DNA from 4 places in the uncultured Rummeliibacillus sp. genome. Region 4 is predicted to be linked to each of the others. Evidence: riboswitches for the same ligand, from Rfam matches in the RefSeq annotation. Region 4 holds a riboswitch; each other region holds the start of a gene.

Region 1 (7,784 bases), on a different contig from region 4:
TGGCGGTGGTTCATTAGGTATTATTGATCTTTCCTTAAAGAAAGTGAACGGTAAATGGTCTGTTTCTACTTCTCAATCTTCCACAAGAGAGATTGATACTGTAAAACCTGATGCCAAGATCGTAAAAGCTGTAAAATCTACTCATGAAAAAACAATAAATTATGTGAATACGCCAATCGGTAAAACGACTGATGATATTTACAGCTACTTTGCCCTTGTTCAAGATGATCCTTCAATTCAAGTTGTAACAAATGCACAAAAATGGTATGTCGAAAAGTATATAAAACTGAACAAGCCTGAACTGAAAGAATTACCTATATTATCAGTAGGTGCACCATTTAAAGCTGGTCGTAACGGTGTAGATGAGTACACTGAGATCAAAAAAGGTGATTTAACGATCCGTAGTGCTGGTGATCTATATCTCTATGACAACACTTTAAAAGCTGTGAAAATTAAAGGTTCTGTCGTAAAAGAGTGGATTGAAATGTCTGCAGGTCAATTTAATACAATTGATCCAAATAAAACAGATAAACAAGAGTTACTTAATCCAGATTTCCGAGTATATAACTTTGATGTTATTGACGGCATTGAATACCAAATTGATGTGACAAAACCAGCTAAATACTCAACGACTGGAGCATTAGAAAATCCAAATTCAAGTCGTGTTATTAATCTAAAATATAACGGAAAACCAATCGATCCAAATCAGGAATTTGTAGTTGTTACAAATAATTATCGTGCTGGTGGTGGTGGTAACTTCCCAGGACTTAAAGGCAGTGAGTTAGTTGTAGATTCTGCAGATGAAAACCGCCAAATTTTGATGGATTACATTTCAGAACAAAACGAAATTACACCAACAGCTGATCAAAACTGGTCCCTTGCTCCAATCAATGCCGATGTCAATGTAACGTTCACAACTTCTCCAAAAGCTGAACAATATATTAAAAACGGAAGCCCATTCTATTACACAGGTAAAACAGATTCAAAAGGCTTCGGAATTTTTAATATAAATTTAAAAAATAAAGATAATAGTAGTGACCCAGTTAAAGTTCAACTATTGGGTGTAAATGATTTACATGGTCAACTTGATACAATTACTAAGCTTGGAAATTTAAATACAGGAAGTATGGAATATACTACTGCAGCATTAAGAAAAGAAGAAGCTACTAATCCAAATACACTTATCTTACATTCTGGAGACATGATTGGTGGTAGCCCATTAATTTCGGCACTTTTCCAAGATGAACCAACAATTGAAGTATTAGAATCAATTGGCTTTGACGCAGGAACATTTGGTAATCATGAGTTTGATGAAGGAATTGATGAACTAAAACGAATGATCAAAGGTGGCGACCATCCAAACGGTACACCTGGTTATGACGGGATGAATTTTCCACAAGTTGCTGCAAATGCATATGACACTCGTGACGGAAAACTAATCACAGATCCTTATACAATTCTTACTTCTGGTGGTCAAAAAATTGGTGTTATTGGTGTAGTTACACAAGAAACGCCTTCTATGATTGTCCAAAAAGGAAATGAAACGCTGAAATTCACAGATGAAGTAGAAGCGATTAATAAATACACGGAAGAATTGAAGAAAAAAGGAATCAAATCAATCGTAATTCTTGCACACAATCCTGCTTCACAAACAGGCTATACAGATGCATTTGATGCAAGTAAGATTGCAGAACAAATTGATGATGAGGTAGATGTTATTTTCTCAGCACATAATCATGTTAAAGTAAATCGTGTAGTAGATAACAAATTAATCGTCCAAGCATACTCATACGGCTCTGCTTTCTCTGATGTAGAGGTCGAAATTGATCCAAAGACAGGCGATATTATTAACAAATCTGCGGAGATTAAAACAGTATACCAAAACGACTACACACCAGATCCACAAGTATCCGCGATTATGAAAAAGTACGCGGATAAAGCTGAACCGATTAAAGCACAGGAAGTTGGTGCTTCAACAACATTCCTTGAAAAAGGATATCCAACTGTTACAAGGAAAAACAGTGATATAGCTTTAGGAAATTTAATCGCTGATGGTATGAAAAATGCTATGAATGCAGATTTTGCCTTAATGAATGGCGGTGGAGTGCGCGCTCCATTAAATGCTGGTAAAGTTACTTTCGGCGACTTATTTGCCATTCAACCATTTGGCAATGTTCTTAATAAAGTTAAACTCAGTGGCGCGGACTTACGCGTTATACTAGATGAACAAATTACTGCAAGAGGTCTTGATTATCATGTTTCTGGCTTCAAATACACTTACACGTATGACGATACAACAAAAGCCGGAAAAGTAGTCGATATTATTTTGCCAGACGGCAGTAAAATTGACCCAACAAAAGAATACACAGTTGTCGTAAACAACTATATGTATGGTAATATCGATACTAGTTTTGGTGCACTTTCTAAAGACATGGAAGTTGGACCAACTGACTTAGATGCAACAGTTGAATTTGTAAAAACATTATCTTCTCCATTCGAGTATAAAGTGGAAGGAAGAATTCAACGAGTAAATTAATATTTTAGATTAAGAGATTTAAAGGCCGAGGCTGTTCCATTACGGGATAGCCTTTTTTGCAACAATATGTATTTCAATGCGTCTTTCAATCCTGTTGAATTAGAAAAGCTGCCTTGTTCTATACAAAGGCAGCTTTCAGGCATTCAATGCTAATCACGAGATGAAATTTTATATTTCCATCCCTACTTCTTCAAAGGTTGGCATGTTTTTCATCATGCTGCATGCTGCATCGATGATTGGAAAAGCTAATGCTGCTCCAGAACCTTCACCTAGACACATATCCATTTTGAGCATTGGTTCTTTGCCTAGTAGTTCACTAGCTTTTTTACCACCTGGCTCATCTGTTGCGTGAGATGTGATGAGATAATCCTTCACTTTCGGTTCAATCGTTGTGGCGATAAGTGCGGAAGCTGTTGAAATATAGCCATCAACGACTACTGGTACTCGATTGGCAGCTGCTGCAAGCATAACCCCTGCCATACCACCAATTTCTAATCCTCCAACTTTTGCTAGTATATCGATTGCATCAGTTGAATCTGGTTGATTTGTTGCAATGGCATTTCGAATCACTTCTATTTTACGGGCTAAACCGCCATGTCCGAGACCTGCCCCTCTACCTGTAATTTCTTTTGGATCACAACCCGCCAATACCGATAATATAGCAGTACTTGGTGTTGTATTACTAATACCCATTTCACCTGTTCCTAACAAATTCACCCCATTTTGAATTTCTGCATTGGCAATTTCAATCCCTACTTCTAATGATTGAATGGCTTCTTCTTTTGTCATAGCTGGCCCTTTTGTAAAATTGGCAGTACCTCTTCTAATTTTACGATTAATCACGCCAGCATCAGTCGGAATATCCACTTTTACACCAACGTCAACAGTGACAATTTTTGCGTTTGAAACTTTTGCAATAGTCCCTACCCCTGTGATTCCTTTTGCAATATTAAGAGTTTGCGCAAATGTTACTTCTTGTGGATTACTTGTAACGCCTTCTTCGTAAACACCGTGATCTGCAGCCATTACAATAATCGCTTTTTGATCAATCGCTGGGAAAAGTTCTCCTGTAATCCCTGATAATTGTATAGCTAGACTTTCTAATTTGCCAAGACTATTAGGTGGTTTAATCAAATTATCCACTCTTTGTCTTGCCTTTGCCATCATTTCTCCATCAAGGTCTTTAATTTTCCCAACAGTTTGTTTTAGTAAGTTCATTTTTCATCTCTCCCGAATAAAATTAAAAGCCTGCAGTTTATTTGTATTACAAATAAACCGCAGACTTTTCCATCATCTGTGTCAACAAGTATCAAGGCAGGTCTCCTGGCTCAGGGTCTACATTTGAATAGGCCTTCCCAGACATTGTCCAGTGGCATTTTCGTTCAAACTTTCCTCTACAGTGGTGGGTCCGCTGAAGATTTTCACTTCATTCCCTATTCTCCTTTTGTAAAAGGCACCTTGTACTTTTATTGAATTTTCTATCATTATGATACTCGTAGAATGTTTGTAAATCAATATTTTTTAGAAAATATTATGTTATCCGAGTTATAATTTATTAGTTTTTTTCACAAGGCTTGAAATATATTATGTCTGCAACTTTTATAGCTCTTCCACTAACTGATTTGTTGAGATGGTCGTTGAACATCTTTCGGCTGCATATCGAATTGCCATTTGGTGATCTTCTCTTGTGAAATCTGCAACAGCATCTTTTACAAAGAATGGTTTTATATCATACATAAAAGCATCTGCTGCTGTTAGTAAACAGCCAATATGTGCATATACCCCACAGATAATAAGCTGATCTCTTCCCCAAGTTTTCATCAAATCTTGTAATTCACTTTTTTTGAATGCACTATAACGCCATTTAGTTAACACCATATCATTATCACTTGGAGAAAGTTGAGAAATAATAGCTGTTTGTTCTTTCTTTTCTTCAAGACCGGTGCCCCAAAAATCCGTTAGAAGTGCACGATCTTCAGCCTTTTGGTTTCCAGGTTGAGCAGTGTAAATAATCGGTATTTTTAGTGATTCACATTTTTCTTTTATTTTTTTAATATTTGCAATTAACTCAGGTATAGGTGATTGCTGTTGATCATAATAGTTAAGAAAGTATTGTTGCATATCATGTATAAGTAAAACTGCCTTGTCAGCTTGTGGTTTCCAGTGAACTTTATTTTCTATATCAGATTTCGGCATTTCATATGATTTAATCTTTGGTATTGACAATATAAACACTCCCCTATATATAGATAAATTTCTAGATTCAAACCATGACTATTAAATTTCTTCCTTTTGTATCCCCATTGCATGTAGCATCGTTTGGAATTTTGCTCCCGTTTCATTCTTTTCATCTTGTGGTACTGAGGACTCAACAATTCCAGCTCCAGCATAAACTGTGATATGTTGTTCTTTTACTTGGGCACAACGTATTGTGACTATCCATTCACCATCACCACTAGCCTCCATATATCCTACAATCCCAGTGAAAAAGCTACGATCAAATGGCTCAATATCTTGAATCAATTGAAAAGCTTCTCTTCTTGGTTCTCCACAAACCGCTGGTGTTGGATGAAGAGCACTTGCTAGAGTTAATGAAGAAATTTGTGGATTTAAAAGTTCTCCAGAAATGACTGTTGATAGGTGAATCATTGAATCCGTATATAAAATGGAAGGATGATTTGGTACTTCTATTGTTTTAAAGAAAGGTTTTAATTCTCTACATACCATATCAACTACTACTTTATGTTCATGCAAATCTTTCTCTGAATTTAATAAGCTCTCAGCTAATTTTTGATCTTGTTCTTTGTTATGTGTTCTTTTTCTAGATCCCGCTAGAGGATTAGCGATTACGGTATTGCCACTTTTGCGTATTAGAAGCTCTGGACTAGCCCCTACAAGTGTAGCTACCTCTTTATCCCCCGTATTTATAGCAAAGGTGTATCCTTTTGTATTGCTTTTCGCTAAAGACTCAATCAATAAAGGTACACTTACTTTTCCTTCAGATGAAATGTCTAATGTTCTAGCGAGTACCACTTTTTTAAGGGTTGTTTCATGAATATGTTGAACTGATTGTTGGACCATTTTTTCAAAAGTTTTGCCGGAAGGTACTTGTTCAATTCTTTTTGCACCTTTCATACATGGCGAAACAGTCAACTCCTTATTTAACGATTTGCTATCAAATATTAACGTTTCTTTCGGCACTATTAAAGCTGGTTGTCTTGTCGTATCAAAAGGTATAGCACCAATAACTACCGGCTTTTCCTCTCCATTTTCAACAATGGTGGACAGCGCATTTTGAATAGCTGATTCCAAATCATTAAAAGTACAAGGCTCATCTACTTTAATCTTCTTCTTACATCCTCTACCCAAAATTGTTTTAATCGGTGTCTTTAAAAAGCTATCTCCTTCTTGATAGGATCTAATAAGTTCTGATAATTCCTTCTTTTCTTTGGTCACTTTCATATACCGCTCCTCCTTATGCATTGGCCCCTAATGTAGCTCCACCATCAACGACAATGTTGCTCATAGTAATATGATTTGAATACTCAGATATTAGAAACAAAATAACCCCAACGATATCAGAAGGCTTGGCTATTTTTCTTAAAGGAATTCCTACTTTATAATTTTCAAGATTTCCTTCAATTACTTTTTGTTCACTTGACTCATCCGTCCAAAGAGAAGTCTGCATGTCTGTATAAGTTGAACCAGGTGATACGATATTGCAGCGAATATTATAAGGTGCCAATTCTAAGCCTAAACTCTTCATATACATGATAGTCGCTGCCTTTGAAGCACCATAAGCTCCTATTCCAAGTCGAGGCACCGAAGCAGCATTTGATCCAACAGTAACAATGACACCTTCCTTGCGCTCCTTCATCATACGACTTACTGCCTGTGTCACATTGAATACGCCTTTTACATTAATATCAAACATATCGTCCCATTCCTGTTCCTCAAGATCACAGAGATTCCCTTCATGAAGAACACCCGCAACATGGATTAAAGCTTGAATCGCTCCTATTTCATTTTCCACTTGTTGAACGATGCTTTGAACTTTTTTTCTATCACGGATGTCTATATGATATGTGTGAATTTTCTTGCCTTTTTCTAACATTTTATTTTTACTTTGTTCCAATGCATTTTTGTTATAATCTAGAACTACTATGTCTTCAAAAAATTCCGAAACCTGTTCAACAACTTCTCCACCAATTCCTTTTGCTCCTCCGACAACTAACACAACTTTTCGCAAGATTAACACCCATTTCTATTGATTTAATAATACTGTTATTTCGAAATTGATATTTCTGTTGGTAACGAAACATATTCTTTCGTCTTTTTTAATGGCATACATGCATAAGCTACAAACGCTAAAAACGCAGGGATTGAAAAAACGATAAAACTCCAGTAGCTTTGTCCTTCAGACGATAGTAGTAATCCTCCAATAGTTGGACCAACTATCGCACCTAATCGGCCTACCCCAAGCGCTGTTCCTAATGCTGTAGATTTCATATTGGGGGGGAAATAAGTTGAGATACAAGCATTATTAAGATTTTGTGCTCCAATCGAAGCAGCACCGCAACAACTGATTAAGAGGTACAAGACTAGATTGTTCGGATTAAACGCAAGGCATATTAAGCTGATTCCTCCCACTAGATAAAACAGCATTAATACTCTTTTTGAACCTATTTTATCTGCAATAACACCTCCAATAATTGATCCTATAATGGCACCGATATTTAGGCAAAGTAAAAAACTTAAACTGGACGATAATTTAAATCCTGAAGCAACCATGATCTGTGGTAACCAAGTCGTCAATCCATATACTAATAGAAGTCCCATAAAACAAATGATCCAAAAGAGTATCGTTACCCTTGTTCTTTTCTCTTGAAATAATCTCTTAATCGGTACACCTGTCGTTTCCATTTCTGTGATTAGTACAGACTGATCATTCAACTTATAGGAAGGGTTTAAAACGCTTAATAATGTCTTTGCTTTTTCTTGTTCTCCCTTATTGACCATATAATATAAAGATTCCGGTAGCGACTTTACTATAAAAGGTAATGCTATCATTGGAAGTGCTCCAATATAAAATAAGGATTGCCAACCGTATATTGGCATTAGTTTCATGCCTAATAGCGAAACCAAAATACCACCAATTGAATAGCCGCTAAACATAATTCCAATCATTACATTTCTTATCTTTTTAGGTGAATATTCAGATGTTAACGTAACAAGTAGGGGTGGAATG
Region 2 (7,784 bases), on a different contig from region 4:
TGAAATAGGTGTTCTCTTAACACCACCTGCAGCAATCGTATTATAAGCTGATGTTATATTTTTTAGTGTTACTTCAGTTGTACCTAATGCTACAGAAGGTGTATTTTGTAAAGTTTCACCTATACCAAAGCGATCTAACATTTGTTTGAATTTACGATAACCGATTTCTTCATATGTTTTTACAGCATATATATTATCGGATATCGCAAGTGCTTGTGCCAATGATAGTGGATGGTTAGCATACTTTCCATTCACATTTTTAGGTTCATATTCAGAACGTCCACCATCATAAGTGAAAATTGTTTTTTCTGCATCCATAAATGTTAAAGGCGAAAAATTAGCCTCTAATGCAGTTGCATATAAGAATGGTTTAATGGCTGAGCCTGGTTGTCTCTTAGCTTGGGTCACACGGTTAAATGGACTTTTTGCATACTGACTACCACCGACTAATGCTGTAATGTATCCAGTCTTTGGATCCATACTAATAAAGCCAACTTGTAAACCTGAATTAGGTAAATTCTTTTCAATTGCTTCTTCTGCAGCTTTTTGATGGGAAGTATTTAACGTTGTTTGAATTGTCCATCCTCCCTCTTCAATACTACGTCCATTCTTTTCTAATATTTTCTGTGCTTCTGCCCATACTGTATCGATAAAGTACGGTGCGCTTGTTTTTCCACTATCCCATTCATCATATTTGAAGGAGAGTCTTGTTTGTTGTGCTCGTTCTTTAGCCTCTTTAGTAATTATATTTTGTTTCTGCATAAGTGCTAGAATAAGTTGCTGTCTATCATGATTTTTTTCTTCATTTGCAAGAGGCGAATAGATACTTGGACCTTTTGGAATTGCTATTAACGATGCAGCCTCTGGAAGAGTTAGATCTTTTGCTGATTTTGCAAAATAATATCTACTTGCAGCCTCTACACCATACATTCCGTGACCAAAATATACGGTATTTAAATAGCCTTCTAATATTTGATCTTTACTATAAAAAGTTTCTAAGCGATAGGCATATAATGCTTCATTTATTTTTCTTAACCATGTTTTATCATGTGATAGATATAAGTTTCTAGCATATTGTTGTGTAATTGTGCTAGCACCCTCGACTTTTTTCATTGCCTTTATATCCTTAAATAAGGCACCGGCAATTCGTGTATAGTCAAATCCGTTATGGCTATAAAAGTCTTGGTCCTCCGTGGCAATAAGCGCCTTCGTTACAAAAGGAGAAATCTCATCTAGATCTACCCAATATCGACGCTGTTGTGCAAATTTATCTCCTAATTGTGCTCCATCTGCATCTAAGAAAACAGTTGCTTTTGGAACCGTCAAGGAAGGCGCACCTGTAATTTGCGCATATATTCGAAGTGATAACAGGGCAGATGTAACTGCTGAGCCACATACGATAACCCAAATGACGATTTTCTTTAGACGTTGTTTTCTTTTCCGTTGCCGTTGATGTTCAGCTCGGTTCATCTAATCGCTTCCTTTCACATTGATGAATCTAGTATGTGAAGTCTTTAGATAAACTAAACGAAGGAAAAACACTAATTTTGTCGAAAAATTAGAAGTTTGCATCCATATCATTATTTGAGAGATGTGGGTAAATGTCTGGTTTAGAGTTTTATATTCATTAGGAAATTGTTTTCTATTGGAATAGTATCGAGAGTGAGCGAAAACACTCGTGAGTAAATCGTATAATCACAAAAATGTCCTATATTCATGTTGTATCTTGAAAATAGGTATATTCCTATCCTATAATAAGAAGGTTATATTAAACGGAAAACGGAGGCGTCTTAAAATGTCAGATGTATTGACAGCACCCGTAAAAATAAAAATCATAACAACGATTATCCAACCAGGCACAGAAACTGAGAAATTTGAATTGTGGTCTGAAGGGAAAATAATGCAAAAGAATGATCAAATCTATTTGCAATACGAGGAAATACAAGAAGATCAACGTATGAATACGACTCTTCGTTTTGGCCAAGAAGATGCCATTATTATGCGTAATGGTGATGTGAAAATGCGAATGCCTTTTGTACTTGGACAAGTAAGAAGAGGTCATTATAATAGTGAATATGGTCAATTACCTATTGTAACAAAAACGAAAGAAATGAAATTTGAACCGTCCGAAACTATTCAAAACGGTCGATTTTATTTGCAATATGAACTAATAATCGGTGAACAATCTGTCGGAGACTATTGTTTAGAACTGAACTATACGGAGGGAAACAAATGAACGCAGTAGAACAAGTTCAACAATCTATTAAAGAAGCACTTGTAGCAGCAATCCAAAAAGCAAATCTTGTAGAGGATACAAATGCTTTGAACATCCATTTAGAAACACCAAGAAACAAAGAAAACGGCGACTACGCAACGAATATTGCGATGCAACTAACAAAATTAGCAAAAAAACCACCTCGTGCAATTGCTGAAGCAATTTTAGAAAATCTTGAAACTGAAGGCACAAATATTGAAAAAATTGATATTGCAGGACCTGGTTTTATGAATATTATTTTACGCAAAGATTACTTAGCTGAAGTAGTGACAACAGTTCTTGAACAAGGTTCTAACTATGGACGTACAGATGCCGGTAAAGGTGAAAAAGTTCAAGTAGAATTCGTCTCTGCTAACCCAACTGGTGACCTTCACTTAGGTCACGCTCGTGGTGCTTCTGTTGGTGATTCTTTATGTAATGTTTTAGATTTCGCAGGATTCAATGTATCACGTGAATATTACATTAATGATGCAGGTAACCAAATCACAAAATTAGCAAAATCTCTAGAAGCGCGTTATCGTGAAGCGCTAGGTTTAGATTTTGATATGCCTGAAGATGGCTACCATGGTAAAGATATCATTATCATTGCAAAAGAACTTTCTGCTGAATACGGTAAAGACGTATTAGAAAAATCTGATGAAGAACGTTTTGAATTCTTCCGTGAACATGGATTGAAACATGAATTCGGTAAACTTCAAAAAGACTTAAAAGACTTCCGTGTAGATTTTGATGTTTGGTTCTCTGAAACTTCTTTATACAAAGAAGGAAAAGTTCAAACTGCATTACAAAAACTAAAAGAAAACGGTCATGTATTTGAACAAGACGGCGCAACATGGTTCCGTTCTACTACATTTGGTGATGACAAAGACCGCGTATTGATCAAAACTGATGGTTCTTACACATATTTAACTCCTGATATCGCATATCACGAAGATAAATTACGTCGTGGTTTCGATAAGCTTATCAACATTTGGGGAGCTGACCACCACGGTTACATTCCACGTATGAAAGCGGCTATCGAAGCACTTGGTTATGATCGTGATACATTAGAAGTAGAAGTAATTCAAATGGTAAACCTTCTACGTGATGGTGAAAAAGTTAAAATGTCTAAACGTACTGGTAACGCAGTAACTCTTCGCGAACTTGTAGAAGAAGTAGGTTTAGATGCTGTTCGTTATAACTTTGCAATGCGTGCAGGCGATACTCATTTAGACTTTGATTTAGACTTAGCTGTAAAACAATCAAACGAAAACCCAGTGTACTATGCACAATATGCACATGCACGTATTTGCTCAATCTTACGTCAAGCATCAGAAAAAGGCTTTGCAGCTTCAACTGAACATCTTGATACATTATCATCTGAAAAAGACATTGAAGTATTGAAAAAAGTTGGAGACTTCCCACAAGTCGTAGCGGATGCTGCTCGTGTACGTGCGCCACACCGTATCGCTAACTACATCCAAGAACTTGCTGCAACATTCCACAGTTTCTATAATGCAGAAAAAGTTTTAGATGAAGAAAACAAAGAACGCTCTGAAGCACGTATCGCATTAATCACAGCAGTACGTACAACATTAGCAAACGCACTAAAACTAATAGGCGTATCAGCACCAGAAAAAATGTAATATTAAGTGCTGAGGGCGCTCGTTCAGCTGCGACAAGCGCTGGAGGGCTCGAATCGAAAGCATGTTTTCAGCTTTCGACCGAGAGACCGAAGCGACTCGAGCAGCTAGCGCCCGAAGCCGGATAAAGTTAAATGCTGAACGCGTCCGTTTAGCCCCGACAAGCGCTGGAAGGCCCGAATCAAAAGCATGTTTTCAGCTTTTGACCGAGGGACTGAAGCGACCTCGAGGGGCTGGCGCGAGAAGCTGGATAAAATTAAATGCTGAGGCGGCTTGCTCAGACCCGAAAATCACAAAAGCTTTCGAATCGAAAACGTCATTTCAGTTTTCGACCGAGAAAGCGTTGTGACTCGAGGGACTAGCCGCAGAAGCTGGATAATTTAATTGCTGAACGCGCTCGCTAAGAGGAAGATAGCCTAAAAGCGCGACATCGTGTCGCAACGGCTATCTGACCCATATCCTGTGGGCTCCCGATAAGCGCTGGAAGGCCCGAATCTCAAAAAATAAGCAAGGGCATCGTATATTTTGTGTGAAAATATGCGATGTCCTTTTATTTTGCTTAGCTTTTTTACGTAGGAAAGAATTAGGGGACATGTAAGCTCCATCTACTAAAATTACTCAATCGAAAGAAAAAATAAGAGATACATAGCTTCAAGTATAAAATTACCGAGAGTATAAAGTTAGGAAACTCGCGCCCTGTTTAGCACAACTCAGGCACCAATTAGCACAACTCATAAGAATTATACCCCCACTCAACAGGTCAAAACTATTCCGTAAAACTTTAATTATTTTAAGGTACCTTCCATAAAAACAAAATATTCGGTATAATGATAGACAATTCAATAGTTAAAAAAGTACGGTTCTTAACATTCGGTAAAATGTTAAGTGAAAAGGGAAATCGGTGAAAATCCGATGCGGTCCCGCCACTGTAAGTGTGAGTAACTCGTATAATTGCCACTGAAAAATTTTCGGGAAGGCACGAGAAGCGTTGAACACAAGCCAGGATACCTGCCGTATTTAAAGACACCAGTTTAACTACGAGGATAGGATGGGTGCCAGTATATTTAATATTTACTGGATTCATGATGCCTCTCGAAAAAATAGAGAGGCTTTTTATTTTGCTGAAGGAGGCACTTCGATCAATGAAAAGAATATGGCAATTAGCAATAATGCTCACAATGGTATTTGCTTTACTTGTAGGATGTGGACAAGGAGATTCGCAAAAATCATCTAGTGACAAAACAAATTCTACGCAAACAACAAAAAATACGTCTACATATCCAATGATGGTAAAAGATGCACTCGGTAACAATGTGGAATTTAAAGAAGCCCCTAAAAAGATAGTTTCTTTAGTCCCTAGTAATACAGAAATATTATTTGCGCTAGGTTTAGACGACAAAATTGTAGGTGTAACTGATAACGATAACTATCCAGAAGCTGCTACTAAAAAGGAAAAAGTGGGCGGCATGGAATATGATATTGAGAAAATACTAAGTTTAAAACCAGATGTAGTGTTTGCCCATGAATCCAATGCCAAATCAGTAGAGGCAGGATTACAACAACTAAAAGATGCAGGAATTACTGTTTTTGTAGTAAAAAATGCAACAAACTTTGAAGAAACATATAACACGATCGAACAAATTGGCCAAATTACAGACAAAGGGCAAAAAGCAGATCAAATTGTTGAAGATATGAAAGCAAAAGTACAAGAAGTTCAAGATAAAGTAGCAAATGTGAAACAACGTTCTGTTTTTGTAGAAACTTCAGATGAACCGGAAATTTATACAGCAGGTAAGGATACATTTATGCAAGAAATCTTAGACCTAGCAAATATCAAAAATGTTGTAGATGATCAATCAGGTTGGTTTAAAATCGATTCAGAGCAAATTGTTAAACGTAATCCAGATACAATGATTGTAATGGAAGATTATGTTCCGAATATCGTAGAAAAAGTAAAAAAACGTCAAGGATTCAATAGTATTACAGCAGTCAAAAATGACGCAGTTGTACAAGTGAATCAAGATTTAACAGCTCGGACAGGCCCTCGCCTTGCTGATGGTCTAGAAGAAATAGCTAAAGCAGTTTATCCAGAGGTATTTAAATGAGGAAAATAGTAGTGGGGTATATTGTAGCCATATTCATCTTGTTACTGAGTATATGGCTCGGTATATCTGTAGGTTCTGTAAAGGTACCACTAAGTACGTTATGGGATACAGAAGCTGATGAAATGGCAACAAATATTTTATGGAATATTCGTATGCCACGTGTTTTATTGGCTGGACTTGTTGGAGCAGCATTAGCAATTGCAGGTGCTGCTTTTCAAGGCTTATTAAAAAATCCACTTGCTGATCCATATACGTTAGGAGTGTCATCAGGTGCCTCAGTAGGTGCAGTGATGACGCTTTTTTTCAATATTTCAGCCCCTATTTTAGGGATATTCACTTTACCTACATTTAGCATGGTAGGAGCAATGCTATCTCTATTTGCAGTGATTGGATTTGCTAAATTAGTTGATCGTACGATGAAGATGGAAACACTTATTTTAACAGGAATAATCATGAGTTCATTTTTAAGCGCTGTTATATCATTAATGATTGCGCTAACAGGAGAAGAACTTCGACAAATAATTAGTTGGTTGATGGGAAGCGTATCGATGCGTGGGTGGCCTTATGTGAAGATGGTATGGCCATTCATCCTTATAGGGGCATTGATGTTATGGTTTAATCGCCGTGAGCTAAATGCTATGTTGTTTGGAGAAGAGAGGGCAAAGTATTTAGGTGTTAATGTGAAAAGAAGTAAACTTATGCTTCTACTTGGGGGTTCAATGTTAACTGGTTCGGCGGTCGCGGTTTCAGGAACGATTGGCTTTATCGGACTAGTTGTCCCACATATGACTAGATTACTATTTGGTGCAGATCATCGTCATCTATTACCATTATCTTTTATCAATGGAGCATCATTACTGATTGTATGTGACTTGGTTGCCCGTATAATCATTGCACCAACAGAATTACCTATCGGTGTTATAACATCCTTTATTGGCGCGCCGGTTTTTGCTTATATTTTCTTCCGTCAACGTAGAACGAAGGGAGCATAGGAATGCTTAATGTAAAACAACTTAGTGGTGGATATGATCCTAAAAAACCTATTATAAAGGATATTTCATTTAAAGTAGAAAAAGGGCAATTTGTTGGCATTTTAGGCCCTAATGGAAGCGGGAAATCTACACTTATAAAAGTAATTAGTGGAATACTTGCTGAAACAAGTGGTTCAGTTCTGATTGATGGAAAGAATCGTAAAGACTATTCAACGAAAGAATTAGCACGCAAAATGGCTGTTTTACCTCAGTTACATGCACATGCCTTCTCACATTCAGTTCGTGAGACTGTATCAATTGGTCGTTATCCTCATCAAAATAGTTGGTTTCAAACATGGTCAAAAGATGATGAAGAGGCAGTTGCTACTGCAATGGATCAAACAGGGATTACACAATACACAGATCAACAATTGGATTTTCTTTCCGGTGGGGAGCAACAAAGGGCGTTTGTTGCACAAGCTTTAGCGCAGCAAGCCGATTTACTACTATTAGATGAACCAACTAATCATTTAGATATCGAACATCAACGGAAACTGATGGATATGATTCGACATGAGGTTGTGTATCATGATTTAACGGTGATTTCGATTTTTCATGATATGAATTTAGCTTCACTATATTGTGATCAATTGATTTTACTTGAAAATGGACAAATTAGCTCTATTGGTGAACCACATGAAGTATTAAAAGAGAAGCATGTGATGGAGGTCTACCATACAAAAGTTTCAAGCTATCCACACCCTGTGATGCCGAAGCCACAGGTAACGTTAATCCCTGATTTTCAAGAAGA
Region 3 (7,784 bases), on a different contig from region 4:
TATAGAAAAATATATTAATTCGACTTATTCTTTTAAAACATAAGCTGCTAATACACTTTGAATTTTATAAATATCTGATTGTTTAGTGAACCTCTTCTCGATTGGTTCACCACTATTAGACAACCAAATTTTTAGTTCTGCTTCAAAATCAAAAGTACCAGCTGTCTCAATGGAGAAGTGTACTACGCTTCTATAAGGAATAGAGTGATATTCTATTTTCTTTCCTGTTACCCCTTGTTTATCAATCAATATTAATCGTTTATCTGTAAAAACAAAGAGGTCTCTAATTAACTTATATGCTTGCTCAACTTTTTCATTTTTCGCAATTAGATCTTTTATCTCAGAATGAATAATTTCTTTGCTTACTTCTGTCGCATTCCCCATCAAATTATCAAATAATCCCAGTATAGCTCCTCCTGTTCATATAAAATGAAACTTCTATAATCGGTTAATGCGAGAAAAAATATATGCAGATTAGATATCTGTACAATAATATATGCTGAAATTTCATTATTCTACAACTTGTGAATTTTTACTTACATACTTCAGCAATTCATAGAGTAATACCGGCATTTCCTCAAATGCACTTTTAACATGTAAACGTTCCGAAATTTGATGTGCATCTTTCCCAAACGGCCCCACATTAAGGACTGGAGCTGAAAACTTCGACATTTCTTCAAATGGAATATCATACGTTTCTCCCCAAACTGGTGAATTTTTTTCATATGTCTTCCAATCCTTAACAGCTTGAAATTGACAGTAACTCAAATCACAAATCCCATTAAAATAATGGATTTGTTCAAGAGGAATATTGAACTTTTTTGCTTCTTCAAGGAGTAAGGAAACCGCGCCTTGTATCAGGGAATCTTCTGATGAATTTACAGGTGGATAATATGGTGGTGCAAACAGTAATACTACAGCTGGCGCTAATTCTTGGCAGCGTATCATCAATTGATCTGCAATTCGTAATGACTTTTCACGATCGTCAAATGTGTCATTCGATAATATAGATTCCTTTAATTCTTTTACCTGCTTTATACCCATTTTATTAACTGCATACGTATATAATTCTTCAAATCGAACTACACGAATCTTGCCAATTGTTGAAACGCCTTGTTTCTTACAGATTACCTCGTAACGTGTTTGACACTTTCTCATAGCCTCTTTCGCTACTTCTTCGAATAAGTTCATGATTTCTCCGGCACTCCGCTTCATGAGGAAAACATTGAACATCGAAATGGCACGATAGGGTGTCTGTGTAGAATATTGTTCTTTTAGATCGGTTAACTTCAGCGAAACTGGAAGAGGGGTTTGTTCACCAAAGTCTTCTTCTAGAAATTTTTCATTCCATTCCATTTCTGCTGTTAGAAAAGCACTCATAAAAGGTGCAGTCATCCCTTTTAAAGGTTCTCCTACATGCGTCTCTTTCCCATAGAAAAGTGCTGCAGGCATAATCTTTCCAATTGAACCAGAGTAAACATATTCTTTTAAATCAGTTGGACCTTGAGAAAAAGAAGGTTCACTATTTAAAAATAATTTAATCTTCAAATTTTCTTTTTCTTGTAATTCTGATATAAGTTTCACTGCTTGTCGCATGCCTGCTGAATTGACTTCTTCATCAGGTACAGTAACAATTAGTAGATTAATAGGCCATTTTTCCGCAATAGCTCTTTCAATGATTTGCATATGTAGTGCTAAGCCGATTTTCATATCCATTACCCCTCGGCCAAATAAGTAATCCCCACTTACTAAATCTTTTTTGGCAGATTCGTTTAGCATACTTGGATCTGCCTTAAAAGCATTCGTTAACACTTCAGGCATAGTTGCTATAGGAATAAATGAACTGTACTCTTCAATTTGTACTGTATCAAAATGACTAATTAAAACTACAGTTTCATTTACATGTGAATTTTTGTATAATGCTGAAACAACTTGTCTCCCGCGGTCAACATCACAAAGTTTTAGATAAGATGGGTTTTCCTTAAAGTATTGAAGTTGCTGTAATTTTGCTTTTAGTTTACTTGAAAATAGTTGTTCCCCTTTTGTCATTGTCTGACTTTCCCAACTGACAAGCTCACAAAGGAGCGAACGTAATTTCTCTGGTGTATTCCACATCATTCTTCCCACCATCCTTTGGCATTATTAAATAGCATCTCCTATAAATAGGTAATCTTATATTTTGAATATACGTAAGTTTTTATATATAGTCAATGTATTAAAACCTAACATATTAAAAAATTCCTTTAACAAAATTATCAATCAAACAAAATAATATAAAAAGCGCATTTATTTTTTATTTAAATGTCAGGTAAAATAACATAAATCGGAATATAAAACTAAAAAGCGCATGGAAACAATCTTCTATGTTTTCATGCGCTTAACTATATTATTATTTCTAAAAAAGCCTATAAAATTTAAAATTTCAAAAAGTACTCAAATTAATAACTTCCTATTATTTCATGTTTAACATTTAAATAAGCGTAGTTAATATTTAAATACTGTTCACAATTTTCTTCTATCAATTCTCGTGTAATCTCTTTCAAAGACATTGATTTAGAAGTCCCAACAGATATCATTAGTTGCTGCTTCATCTTTTGTTCATACATGGTGACAATTTCATGATTCATCGTTTTCTCTCCTTTTCTCATAAAAAAACACATCCGTCAACATTTAGAAGGATGTGTTATGAAAAACTTGCTCTCTTATACGACTTCGACCATAGCAAAATAAGCCCTCTAAAAAAGGGAGAACTTTGCGGTTTTGTCGTACAATGAGCATGCAGAAGATATTCTGTCACACTCTACACCTCCTATCCTCGTAGGTTATATGGCTGTACTCGAAAAAAGGCAGGTCTCCTGGCTTATCTTCTCTGCTCATCGCACCTTCCCGTTTTGACAGTGGTTTTTGCGATTTGCTCTGAATTACAGTTGCGGGACAGCGTCGGATTCTCACCGATCTTCCCTTTTAAACAAATCAAAAAATGATTTGTACCCTTTTTCTTCTTATTCCGTTTCTCTCATTATAACATATTGTTATTAGTAGATTATATAATCTATCTTTATCACAAAAAAAGAAACTTCTATTTAAAATCTCATAGAAATTTCTTTTAATTTTTTATATATTTGCTACTAGTTCACTTTCAATCAACCATTTATGATTTTTCACTTCATTCCCACCAGTAGTTGGCTTATAGTTGACCATGTAAACTGTTGTGTGAATTCCAGATTCAATTGTAGCAATAGCACCCTTCATACCTGGCAAATGGTCTGCATCAAGGGTCACTTTCGCTCCTGGTTGTAGAATTTTACCGGCTGCTTTTTTTATTTCTTCTTGAATCACCCATTTGTGATTTTTGACTTCTTTTCCACCAGTAGTTGGTTTATAACTGACTGAGTAGGCATTAGTCTCATATGCACCAACAATCGTTCCTTTTGCTCCATTCATGCCAACCATATGATTGGCTTGAACGATTACTTGACTTCCTACTGGATACGTTGGATTTTTAGCTTTTTTAATATCTCCTAAAACTACACCAGAATTGTTATGATTCATATGATTATTTTCTTCTGTTACAGTTTGTTTGTCATCTAAATTTAAATTATCATCAGGAGCTATATCCACATTTTTGTTTACATCAATATTTTCTCCCTTTAAAACATTGCCACAGCCAGATAATGTGATTAACGCTGTGAATACAAAGATGATTATTTTCATTTTGTTTTTCATGCTGTTTCCTCCAAGTTTCACTTATATGTTCACGCAATATCGGACTTATACTCTTTGAGAAAAGTATTCCCGATATTCCATTCTTTAAACAATAGAAGAACGCAATAAAAAAATTTATAGAGAAAAAATTCTAATTTCTATCAATCATGTTCCAATATTAATTCTATTTGTGCAATAATTTCTATACCATGTATCGCTTGAGTTGCTAGTCGATCAGCTTCTACATTCAACTTTCGAGATACATGCTCATATTCTGCTTGGATGCCTAGTTCTTTTAACTTATTATCAATTCTGTCAGCCCAACTCATTAACTCTGGTTCTAGTACTGCCCATTCACCACTCATTTGGTTAATAACGACTTGCGAATCACCGATAAATCGAACATTCGTATTCTTAACATTTAATAATTCTAATTCTGTAATACTTAGTTGAAGTGCTGCATATTCGGATTCGTTATTCGATTTCAACCCTACTGTTTGTGCATTTTTTCTAACCCGAAACGGCTTGCCATTTTGCTCAAAATAGATGGCACAACCTAAACCTGATATAGTCGTTTCTCTATCATAACCACCGTCAAAATAGACTGTAATATTATGTGGTTCTCCTTCCACTTCCGTTAAATAACGTTTTAGCTCTTTCATAGTCCATGAACTATCGAATTGATCTATAAATGTTATGTTCTTCACTCTTCCTGTTTTCTCTATATCTAAAGCAATTTTATATGCTTTCTCTGCCGATATTTCTTCTGAGCGAAATACCGTTTCTACTCCTCTGGATGTTTTGTAAATCCATTCAATGATGAGGTTCATATGATATCCTCCAACTAAAATATTTTCAATATATTTTAACTTATTTTCTCCATTGTAAACATAATTTATAAATGTTTCAGTTAAATTTTCGTATATAAAAAACTGTTGATTAGCTAGTAATCTAGTTAACCAACAGTTTAAAGGATTAATATGATATTACTTAGTTAGAAATAACGAAAATTCCACCGCACTGGGAAATTGGATGAAATTCACATGTACAAAAATTGCTTAACTTAGAAGCTATTTCTTCAAATACGAAATAAAATTCGTCCTCATCCCAATAATCTATACTTTCAATTCTACATGTATTAAGTTGTTCTCTTGTTTGAAAAGCAACATCTCCAATGAATAGCTTTCCTTTATCTTTTAATAGAGGAAGCAAATTCTTGATAAACATTACCTTTTCGTTATCCGTTAAATGATGTAATGTGTATGTGCTTAAAATTGAATCATACGTATTTTCTCTTAAGAAATGTGGGACCCCATTCGAGATATCCCATTCCATTAAATTGGCTTGTGGCATCTTTTGTTTAGCTATTTCAATCATTTTTGTTGAGAAATCAATTCCATCTATTTGATGACCATTTTCATATAGCTTTGATGTTATAACAGCCGTACCAAAACCTATATCTAACACATTGGATTGTTCTTTCTGCATGATTTCGTTGTAGATGGTATTTAAAATCTCTTTGTATCCGGCAAATGGATACTGATCATTTTCTTCACTAACTTTAACTGTTTGATCATACTCGTTTGCCCATAAATCAAAACCTAATTTGTTTAACATTCAATTTCCTCCAATTATTCAAGCGAATAATCGAGTATTTATTTTTAAAGATTATTCGCTAATATTACCTTCTAAAGTATTGATATCGTTACAAATTAGTGTATTTTCCATATTAATCTCCCCTTTTATGTAATAATTGGATTTTACCATAATGACCTGTTTTCTGGAAGCAATGATTTTCAAATATTAGGTTGTTCAAATATTTCTTTAAGATTCTTTCTTTTAATATTAGCTGTTTGAATCATTCCATCAATCAGTTCTTGCACTGTCGGTACATCATTGATTAACCCCATTACTTGACCGGCCCACCCAAAACCAGTTTCTAAATTACCATCATAAATATAATTACAATTTGCTTTTCCGCTAATGTAATCTTTTAAATCTTCATACGTAGCTCCGTTATGCTCTTTACGAATAATCTCTTCTGTAAAAGGTGATTTAATAGTACGTGCAGGCGCTCCTAGAGATTTTTTAATGACAACAGTATCTGTTTCTTTTCCTTTAACTAGTGCTTCTTTATATACATCGCTTGCATGAATACATTCTTTTGTTGCAATAAATCGTGTTCCCATCTCAATTCCTTCCGCTCCAAGTGCAAGTGCTGCAAGTAACCCTCTTCCATCTCCAATACCACCACTCGCTAATACGGGTATAGATACAGAATCAACAACTCTTGGTACAAGTACCATGGTTCCAATATCTTCTCGACCAAGATGTCCTCCCCCTTCTTGTCCAACTGCCATTACGATATCCGCACCTAGCTCTTCAGCTTTTTGTGCTTGTCTAACACCTGAAACAAGGACAAGTTTCCGAATTGGTTCATCTTTTAATCTCTCTAAAACTGGTTTAGGATTTCCTCCTGTAATTGAAATAGCTGCTACTTTTTCTTCAATTGCAACTTCTAACAATTCTTCATATTTTCCATCATGGCGTGAAATAGCAAAGTTCACACCAAATGGTTCATCTGTTAATGAACGTGTTTTTTTTATTTCTTCTCGAAGTCTTTCCGCTGTTTTTAATGTTGCAGCAGTAATTTGCCCTAATCCACCTGCATTCGAAACAGCCGCAGCTAACTCTCCATAAGCTAAATATGCAAGCCCCCCTTGAATAATTGGATATTTAATACCTAATATCTCAGTTACACGTGTTTTCATCATCAAACAGCCTCCCTCTCATTTAGAACTTCATTCATTTCCACCAGTTTATAGTATAAAAAAACCTATATTAATACTTTATACAAACTTGTACATTAAAATGTCATCAATATACTCGTTTCTGTTTAATTTTATTTCCCTTACTTTTCTCCCTTCTTCTTTAAATCCCATATTTTTATATAATTTAATAGCATTTTCATTTGTTGAGAACACACCTAAACAAACCTTCTCGATTAAAGGATTTTCTTTTGCCCATTCTAATAATACTTTTAGTAATGCTTTCCCAACGCCTCTTTGACGATAATCTTTCAAAACCATCATTCCAAAACTTCCAGTATGCGCTACCCTTATTCGTGATGGTGATTGGAATACAATCCATCCAACCACCTCATCTTGAATTTCTGCAACAAAAATAACTTCTCTTTTATTTAATTGTTTAGCTTCAATCCACTTAGATTGCCCTTCTACTGTTTGAAAAAATTCTTCTATTTCTGTTATTAAATATTTCTCTTCCGATATAACTTTCTCTTGAATATAAAGCATTTTTTCAGCATCTCTTGCCTCTGCTAACCTTATTTCTACCATTCTATCAACCTCACAAATAATTTTGATTAATATATATTTTCTTAATATTCAATCGAATTATATACATAAATTTGATAGAAAGGAACATGAAAATATAAATTAGTCTTTTGCTGTTTAACATTTTTTCTTTGAAAATAAAAGTAACCACCAATTCGAACATTTCTTAGCCCATTCTTTTAACTTATTGGTATAATGTTTGCATTATAGATTTACTGGAGGAAGTTAATTGGATTTTATCGCAATTGAAATAGAGACGGCCAATCAATGGAGAGATAGCATTTGCTCGATTGGTCTTGTAAAAATAGTTGATAATCAGGTAGTAGATACCCTATTTACATATATTAATCCCGATCAACCATTTGATGAATACCATACTTCTCATCATGGTATTACAGAAGATATGGTGCGATTTTCATCTGCATTTGAGGATTTTTATCCCATTTTAAATCATTGGTTAACGAATCAAATTGTGATAGCATATTACCGTGATTTTGATGAATCTGTCATTGAAGAAGCGTGTACTTCTATAAATAAGCTAATGCCATACTGTCATTTTGGCGATATTCTTTCATTTTCAAAACAGAACTTAAAGCATCTTCAATTTTATACACTACAAAGTATTGCATCACAGTTTAATATTTCATTAGACAAAGAAAGAGCTGAAATAATTGCAGAACTTATTTTACGTTTTGAACAGTATTTTAATGATTTTGCCCTTAGCAA
Region 4 (7,784 bases):
TGTTACTGTTTTCTTCTTATTAACTTTTTCCTTTTTTTCGGGCTTTTCTTGATTTTTTGATTTAGATATACTGCTTCTTTCTTTTTCTGAAGTATCACTTTCATTCGCTCGTTGGGTTGCCTTTTGAGTTTTTTCTTTTTGGCTTGATTCATCAGGTAGTTTAATCGTTTCTTTAGAATCTACTTGTTTAGAATCTTCTTGTTTATTTACTTGCTTTTCAGTTTCAATATTTTTCTTATCCGTTACCTTTTCTTTTTCCTTATCCCCATTTATAGGAATTACCTTTTCACTAGACCCTTCCACACTTTTTTCATCTGTATTTTGATGATTGTATTGTTCAACTGTTTGGACTTTACAACCAGCAAGGCAGATTATCGCAATAATTAAAGAAAGAATATAAAAATGTACTTTCTTCAAAATAACACCTCCATATAGATGTCAATAGGGTGTTAGAATTTGTCTCTAACACCCTGGGTTAAAATTTACATTGTTGACTAGTTATTTTGATTTAACAGTAATCGTCTTAGATACACTTTTGTTATTAGCTGCATCCTTAACATAAACCGTTAATTTTGTACCTGTTTTTTGTTTTTTGATAGATAAAGAGAATTTACCTTTCGATGAGACTTTTCCCTTTTGTATTACTTTCTTATTTTTCACAACATAAACGGTTGATTTCACTTCTGCTGTTCCAACTATTCTTGTAGAATTTTTTGTTACCTTTTTAACGATTGGTGTTTTTGGTGCTGTTTTATCAACAACTTTTACAGAGACAGTCTTGCTAGTGTTCTTAGCAAGATCGGTTGCTAAAATTTTTAATGTGGTACCTGCCTTTTGTTTTTTGATTTTGACTGAGTATACACCTTTAAAATCTGCAATGGCTGTACCGATGATTTTAGAACCGTATTTTACTGTAATAGTAGCGTATGGTTCAGTTTTACCAGTTACAGTAGTTTTGTTGTCTGCTAGTGTTTTAACAGTTGGTTTATCAGGAGCTTTTGTGTCATATGCAAGGTTTTCGGCTTTAACATCCGACATATCGTAGAATTTCTTTTCATTATTTACTAGACGATCATATGCTTCTAAAGCACGGTTTGCTTGGTCGGTAGACATATCGTTAGCTATTTTTGATGTAGGGGAGTTTTTAAATCCACCCGATACTTGATCGTATGTAGTCATCAAATTAGAAATAGCCCAATTGTTATTTTTGATAAAGCGAAGATCTGATTTTGGATTAATATTTAAAGAAGTAAGAGCTAGAATTACTTGTGAAATAGATTCTGGACTATCTCCACCGTAGTAGCCATCGTAACCTGCATTTTTATTTAAATTAGCAGATAAATATTTCAAAGCCTTATCAATTGAATCGTTAACGCCGTCTAAAGAGGTGTAGTTTGATAAAGCCGTCGTTACCATTGCAGTTCCATCAACGCCAGGCCATTGCCATGAAACCCCAAATGAACCTGCGTTTTCATCAGTGAATTGATCACTTAATAAATCTTTTATCATTTGCTCTTTTAAATTTGCATATTTTTCATCAGCAGGAAGTTTGTAATTTGCTGAATCAAGAGCATAAAGTACATTATAATTTGATGTTGCAGAGTAAGTTTGATTTTCTTGTTCCTTCAAAACTTTATCCATCATAGTTTGAATTAAATTAAAACCTTCAATATTTGAAGCATCTTTTCCTATTGATGTTAATGCTAGTACTACTTTTCCGTACTTACCTGATGAGACTTCTCTTTCTCCATCGAAGATTTTCCCGTTATTTGCTTTTAGTTTTGAAACAATATTCTTGTAGTAATTTGTATAATAATTTTTTGCAACAGGGAATCCAGTTTGTGCTAAATCAGTTACAACATCTTCATTTCCAAACTTAGCATTTGGGGTATTTTTGTATAGCCATAAAGCTGAGCTCTTTAAAGCTTTTTGGTATTCAACATTTTTCACTGATGCATTTACTTCCTTGTTTCCCTCTGCATGGGCAATAATTGAAGCAGGAAGTTGAGATGTGAGCAATAAACTAGCTAATGAGACTGGTGCAATCCATTTTTTAAAGTTTTTGTTTTTGTACATAAAAATACCTCCATTCATTTGGACAATTAACGCTTAACTGTCTTCTAGAATAGAGGTAATGAAAGCAATACAAATTTAATGTCTTTACATATATATGTAAAGATAATTGGACGTGAAATAAACAAATGTATTTCACAGTTCGATACCTCCCCTCGAAGATCAGAACTAAAGATAAAAGCAGGTCTCCTGGCTTATGTATATTAGAAATTTCGCACCTTCCCAGCTGTTAGCCAGTGGTATACGCGAAGTTCAAATACATTTACAGTAGCGGGGCTGCATCGGATTTCCACCGATTTCCCTATTATCCTATCAATTGATAGGCACTTCTATCTAAAAGTTATGTAATTGTCATCTATCAGTATTTCACATTCTTTAGGTCATGTAAATATTTTTCTAATATTTTTTAAATTTTGACGAAAATAAATAACCCCCTACCAATCATTATATGATCAGCAGGGGGTTTATAAGTCACTCGCGACGGCATCAGTCATTTTGGTCGTTTCTCCTTTTTGAGTATTCTTTGTAGGCATTAAGTTGTTCTTCCGTTAGATGATTGATAAAAAAGTAAAAGTCTTTCGATTCCAATCCATATTCTTGGCATGCGTTACAATATCGTTCATAGCTTTCTCTATACATATCCATTTGTATTTCTCCTCCTGTTATATAACAAATATTATTATTGATAATAATATATAACAGTCTAAAACATCTGTCAACGGAATTTTCTTAAAAAACAAATATTAAAATAAATTTTTATACAATACGTAAACATAAACAAACTCAAGCCCTATTAGTACAATAAAGCTTGAGTTTAAATCTTTAAATGATGTGTTTAACGTCTTTAAATTTAGAACTACTTAGAAGGCTAACTACTACATAACTTACAAGAGATAATAGAATAGAAGTTGTTACTGTATGCATTCCTAAGAAAGTTGTTCCCCATTTTTCGTAAATGAAAATATAACTGACTAAACCTACAATCATGGAAGAAGCTGCTCCATATTTGTTTCCTTTTTTCCAATATAGACCTAATACAACAGGCCAAACAAATACAGATTCTAAGCCACCGAATGAGAAAAGGTTAAGCCATACAAGCAAGCTAGGCGGTTTTAACGCAATAATAATAACCGCTAAGCCGATTAAAGCAGTGACCAAAAAGCTTAGTCTTTTCACTTCATGATCATTCGCTTTTGGCTTAATATAGTTTAGATATATATCTTTCACAATAGTAGAACTTACAAGCATTAGCAAAGCATTTACAGTAGACATAATCGCAGCCATTGGAGCAGCCAAAACGATACCTGCCAAATAAGGTGGTAATACCTTCAATGTTAAAAGTGGCATAACTTTATCACCGATATCAATACCAGGTAACACCGGGCGTGCCAATACCCCTGTTAAATGCATCCCGAACATAACTGTCCCTATTGCAATTGTTCCAATAATGATTGCTGAATGCATACTTCTTGAATTTTTATATGACATTGCTCGTACTGCAATTTGAGGTAAACCAATAACACCAATACCAATTAAAATCCAAAATGTAGATACATATAGTGGCGTTAAACTTCCATCAGCACCAAACGGAGATACTAACTTAGGATTTTCAGCAACTAAGTCGGACATGATATTAGAAACGCCGCCACCAGTAATAATGGTACCAACAAGCAAAATAACACTACCTAAAAACATCACAGTACCTTGTACAGCATCTGTTAATGCTACGGCTCTAAATCCACCTATTATTACATATACAAGGACTACAATCGCAAAAATGAATAATGCAGAAGTATAATTTAATCCGGTTAAAGATTCAATTAACCTTGCACCACCAATCCATTGTGCAGCCATTGAAGCAAATAGGAAGATTATAATACTCAATGCAGAAACAATAACAACGAAATTACTTTTATAGCGTTCATGTAAAAAATCTATCAATGTAATCGCTTTATATTTTCTAGCGATAATCGCAAATTTCTTACCCAGAACCATTAAAACGTAATAACCTGCTGGTAATTGTGCCATCGATAACAGAACCCAACCAAGACCCGTATTATAAGCGACACCGGGCCCTCCGATAAAACTAGATGCACTTCCGTATGTGGCCATCATTGTCATTGCAAGGAGGAATCCTCCCATTTGTCTACCACCTAGAAAATACTCTTGTAAAAACGAATTCGATTGCATGACATGTTTATTTGCCCATATCCCTATTAAAAAGATAATGACTAAGAAAAAGATTAATGGAAGGATAACTTGCCAATTCATCATTGATCGTCACCATCCTCTTCTTCAAATGGTACATCTTTAAAGAAAAATTTTATAATGACCATTAATAAAACAATCATAAAAATTGTGCCAGCTATACAGCTATAGAAAAACCAAGCCGGAAAACCGAATACATATGTATACTCTTTCGGATTTCCTGAACCAAGCCCATATGCAAAGCCAAACCATATTGCAAAATTGACGACTACTAATGCAATACCAATAAGTGCTTCACGATGAGCAACCTTATAACGCTTATCGTTCATATTTTTTCTCCTTCTATTAAATCGAATACTTTACTATTTTACTTATTTGTGAATAAAAAATAAAGTAGCAGTTCCTTCTTAAAATGAATATTTAGTTTACATAATAATATTATTTAGCACTATTCTTCAATTAAAATAACTTACATAAGATTGTAGTTATCAAAAAGTAGATTCCAAAAGATATATTTCCCTCTATATAAGCATAAAAACTTTTAAAAATATATAAGAAACGGCCTATATAAGATTACATTAATACGTGAAGATCTAGCTGTTATACAACTAAATAAGCAAAATGGTTTGAATTGTCAGAAAAAATATTCTCTCATTTTATATATATATTTCTCTATAAAACAGTTTTATTCTAAAATACGTCATTTGTCTATAATTTTTAGAATATTCACTATTGACTGTAACATCAAGTGTTATATAATTTAGTACATTACTCGATTGAATGGAGATTGATATTATGAAAGACTTTTTCAACAAACTATTAACCGGTATGAGTTTGGGAATCATTGTAGCCCTTATTCCAAATGCATTAGTTGGAGAAATTTTAAAATTAATTATTCCATATGTTCCTGTGTTTCAACATATTTTAGACATATCAGTTTTAGCTATGAGCCTATTACCAGTAGTAACAGGTGTAATGATTGGTTTAACATTTAAGTTAACACCTATTCAAACAGCAAGTGTTGGTCTGGCGTCAATGGTCGGAAGTGGCGTTTGGACAATGGGTGATGGCGGTGCTATCACAATGCAAGGTATTGGGGTTGTTATCAATACAGGTATTACAGCAGCTCTAGCAGTGGTATTTGTACAATTTATCGGCGATCGTTTCAAGGATTATACAATTCTATTAATGCCAGCTTTATCATTATTCATCCCTGGTGGTATTGGTTTAATTACACTTCCTTATGTCCGCACAGGAGCAGGTTATGTTGGAGTTGTCATTGAAAATGTTACAGAATTACAACCCGTATTAATGGGTGCGATTATTGCAGTTATCTTTAGTATTTTAATCCTTTCACCTTTATCTACAATTGGTGTTGCAACAGTTGTAATGTTATCTGGTATCGGTGCTGGTACAGCAAATCTTGGCGTTGTTGCATCTGGAATTGGTATGTGTATCGCAAGTTATAAAGCGAATAATTTAGGAACTGCTTTAGCTCACGTTATGGGTTCTCCTAAGATTCAAATGCGTAACTTCTTTATGAAACCAAGAATTGCGTTTCCTATGATTATCACTGCAGCAATTTTAGGTGCCTTAGGTGGTATGTTGAATATTACTGGAACTTCATATAGCGCTGGATTTGGTCTTGCAGGTTTGATCGGACCATTAAACTATATGAATTTAGCTCATGGTGGTTGGGACCTCCACAATATTACCATTATGCTAATTATGTTCTTCGCTCTACCAATTATTTTAAATACAGTTTTACTTCGTATTTTCGAACGTAAACTTAAATGGATTGATTCAAAAGACTACTCAGTTAACTATCAATAAATTAATCATATTAAAAGAGGAGAGTCCATTATGGATTCTCCTCTTTTCTTTTAATTGCCTAATCTTTTTAACTTTGATTCCAAAGTTGAAGATATATTGTTTATAGAACCAATGATATTCTTTAATGAAATATTGGTTGTATACTGCTTTTCCGATGCTTCAGAAATCGTTTGTAAATGCTTTGTTGAGTCTTGATTAGCACTGACTAAATTTTGTAGTAATGAATTGGTATGATTCGTCTGTTCGATAAATTCTGATGTTGATTGGGAAATTGCATTTACTTCGTGATCAACGATTTTAATCGTTTCAAATATACTATCAAAGGTCTCTTCAGTAACCTCCATTTGCTTATTTCCTTTTGTAATTTCTTCTATACTAACTGTCATTTTAGATGAAACTTCTTTAATATGAGATTGGATTGTTGTTATAACATTTTCAATATTTTGGGCAGATTGTTGTGTATTAACGGCCAATTTTCCAACTTCACCTGCAACAACAGCGAAACCTTTTCCTTGTTCACCTGCCCGAGCTGCTTCGATTGATGCATTAAGGGCTAACAACTTTGTTTCTTGTGTAATATCTGTAATGATGGATAGAAAATCTCCTATTTTACTTGAATAAATCATTAAATCGTTTGTAACTTGTTGCATTGATAATATCGTTTCAGAAATGACTTTCATTTGCTGATTAACATGATTCAATGCATGATGCCCTTCTTGAATTTGTTCTAAACTTGTGTTGGCAATAGATGAAACATTATCTGTTCTCTTATATATCTCATTAAATTGTAATAGTAAATTGTTATTTTCTGTAACACCTTTTTCTAAAGTTGCTAATTCTTCTTCAGTACCTGATAAGTTCTCTTTAAGTGTTTTTGAAATATTTAAACTTGTATTAGATGAATCAGCCGCATCTAATTGTAATTTTTCTAGTAATTTATTCATTTCAATACTCGTATTTTCAATCTCATTTAGTGCAAGTTGTAATCGGTCTGTAGATTCTGTACGTGCCTTATTTAGTTTTCCCTCGGTTTGCTGTCTACTGATAATCAGCTGAATAGTAGCTAAACTTGTGAGGATTAAGTATAAGGCATGTATTAGTAGTAAAGAAAATCGATAATTAGTGGTTCCGCAAATTAGCTCAGGAAACCAAAAGTAACCAGCTAAATGTTGTATAGCAAAAATGATCGTACTGACAATCACTAGTCTAACTCTTGAAAAGCTTGAGATAATTGCTAATACCATAAATATAGAAAAATGATACTCTACTAATCCATTTCCTCCAGCAATCATAGATATACTTGAAAATGTGAAAGTTAAAGTTAACCAAGTCGGAAGTTGTTCATAATCTCGTTTATTTAAATACAGAATGGTACTAATGATCAACAGTACAATGGGAATGGCTAATAAAATATTGAGGGACAAACTATTGGAATTTGTTATATCCGCCATACCTTGTTGTATGATATAATCTTCTAAAAAGTTAAACCCCCTATGCATAATATGAATGATGATTGATAAAAGTACAGCCATCGAACTCCTTTTCAATATTTAAAACAGGGATTTGCGGAGGGTACGATTCTAAAATTCTATCGTAACTAATTGTCACCTTATCTCTAGATTTTATATTGGATGGTAGATGAAAGTTTTTTCCGCCCCAACTATAAAATA

The links. Region 4 has a riboswitch for cobalamin ahead of Q0977_RS03535 (Ig-like domain-containing protein). Riboswitches for the same ligand answer to the same signal wherever they lie in the genome.
Region 1: another riboswitch for cobalamin. It lies ahead of cobT (nicotinate-nucleotide--dimethylbenzimidazole phosphoribosyltransferase); the one in region 4 lies ahead of Q0977_RS03535 (Ig-like domain-containing protein).
Region 2: another riboswitch for cobalamin. It lies ahead of Q0977_RS06035 (ABC transporter substrate-binding protein); the one in region 4 lies ahead of Q0977_RS03535 (Ig-like domain-containing protein).
Region 3: another riboswitch for cobalamin. It lies ahead of Q0977_RS11540 (hypothetical protein); the one in region 4 lies ahead of Q0977_RS03535 (Ig-like domain-containing protein).

What each region holds. Positions count from the first base shown of each region.
Region 1 covers NZ_CAKQBI010000020.1:13,946-21,729, forward strand. The annotation lists gene Q0977_RS12520 (bifunctional 2',3'-cyclic-nucleotide 2'-phosphodiesterase/3'-nucleotidase) at 1-2,536, shown strand, start outside; gene cobT (nicotinate-nucleotide--dimethylbenzimidazole phosphoribosyltransferase) at 2,705-3,754, opposite strand; cobalamin riboswitch at 3,832-4,012, opposite strand; gene Q0977_RS12530 (isochorismatase family protein) at 4,136-4,771, opposite strand; gene Q0977_RS12535 (isochorismate synthase) at 4,814-5,998, opposite strand; gene Q0977_RS12540 (2,3-dihydro-2,3-dihydroxybenzoate dehydrogenase) at 6,012-6,794, opposite strand; gene Q0977_RS12545 (MFS transporter) at 6,821-7,784, opposite strand, start outside.
Region 2 covers NZ_CAKQBI010000006.1:131,241-139,024, forward strand. The annotation lists gene Q0977_RS06020 (transglycosylase domain-containing protein) at 1-1,470, opposite strand, end outside; gene Q0977_RS06025 (DUF1934 domain-containing protein) at 1,796-2,236, shown strand; gene argS (arginine--tRNA ligase) at 2,233-3,900, shown strand; cobalamin riboswitch at 4,738-4,928, shown strand; gene Q0977_RS06035 (ABC transporter substrate-binding protein) at 5,040-6,002, shown strand; gene Q0977_RS06040 (iron ABC transporter permease) at 5,999-6,994, shown strand; gene Q0977_RS06045 (adenosylcobinamide amidohydrolase) at 6,997-7,784, shown strand, end outside.
Region 3 covers NZ_CAKQBI010000016.1:52,752-60,535, forward strand. The annotation lists gene Q0977_RS11530 (PH domain-containing protein) at 25-405, opposite strand; gene Q0977_RS11535 (M20/M25/M40 family metallo-hydrolase) at 511-2,115, opposite strand; gene Q0977_RS11540 (hypothetical protein) at 2,439-2,648, opposite strand; cobalamin riboswitch at 2,828-3,010, opposite strand; gene Q0977_RS11545 (YdhK family protein) at 3,115-3,726, opposite strand; gene Q0977_RS11550 (reverse transcriptase-like protein) at 3,867-4,535, opposite strand; gene Q0977_RS11555 (class I SAM-dependent methyltransferase) at 4,696-5,322, opposite strand; gene Q0977_RS11560 (nitronate monooxygenase family protein) at 5,502-6,476, opposite strand; gene Q0977_RS11565 (GNAT family N-acetyltransferase) at 6,555-7,061, opposite strand; gene Q0977_RS11570 (exonuclease domain-containing protein) at 7,288-7,784, shown strand, end outside.
Region 4 covers NZ_CAKQBI010000003.1:151,542-159,325, forward strand. The annotation lists gene Q0977_RS03530 (DUF4430 domain-containing protein) at 1-417, opposite strand, end outside; gene Q0977_RS03535 (Ig-like domain-containing protein) at 499-2,076, opposite strand; cobalamin riboswitch at 2,235-2,419, opposite strand; gene Q0977_RS03540 (transcriptional regulator) at 2,560-2,718, opposite strand; gene panF (sodium/pantothenate symporter) at 2,896-4,344, opposite strand; gene Q0977_RS03550 (YhdT family protein) at 4,344-4,610, opposite strand; gene Q0977_RS03555 (PTS transporter subunit IIC) at 5,077-6,114, shown strand; gene Q0977_RS03560 (methyl-accepting chemotaxis protein) at 6,165-7,646, opposite strand; gene Q0977_RS03565 (hypothetical protein) at 7,737-7,784, opposite strand, start outside.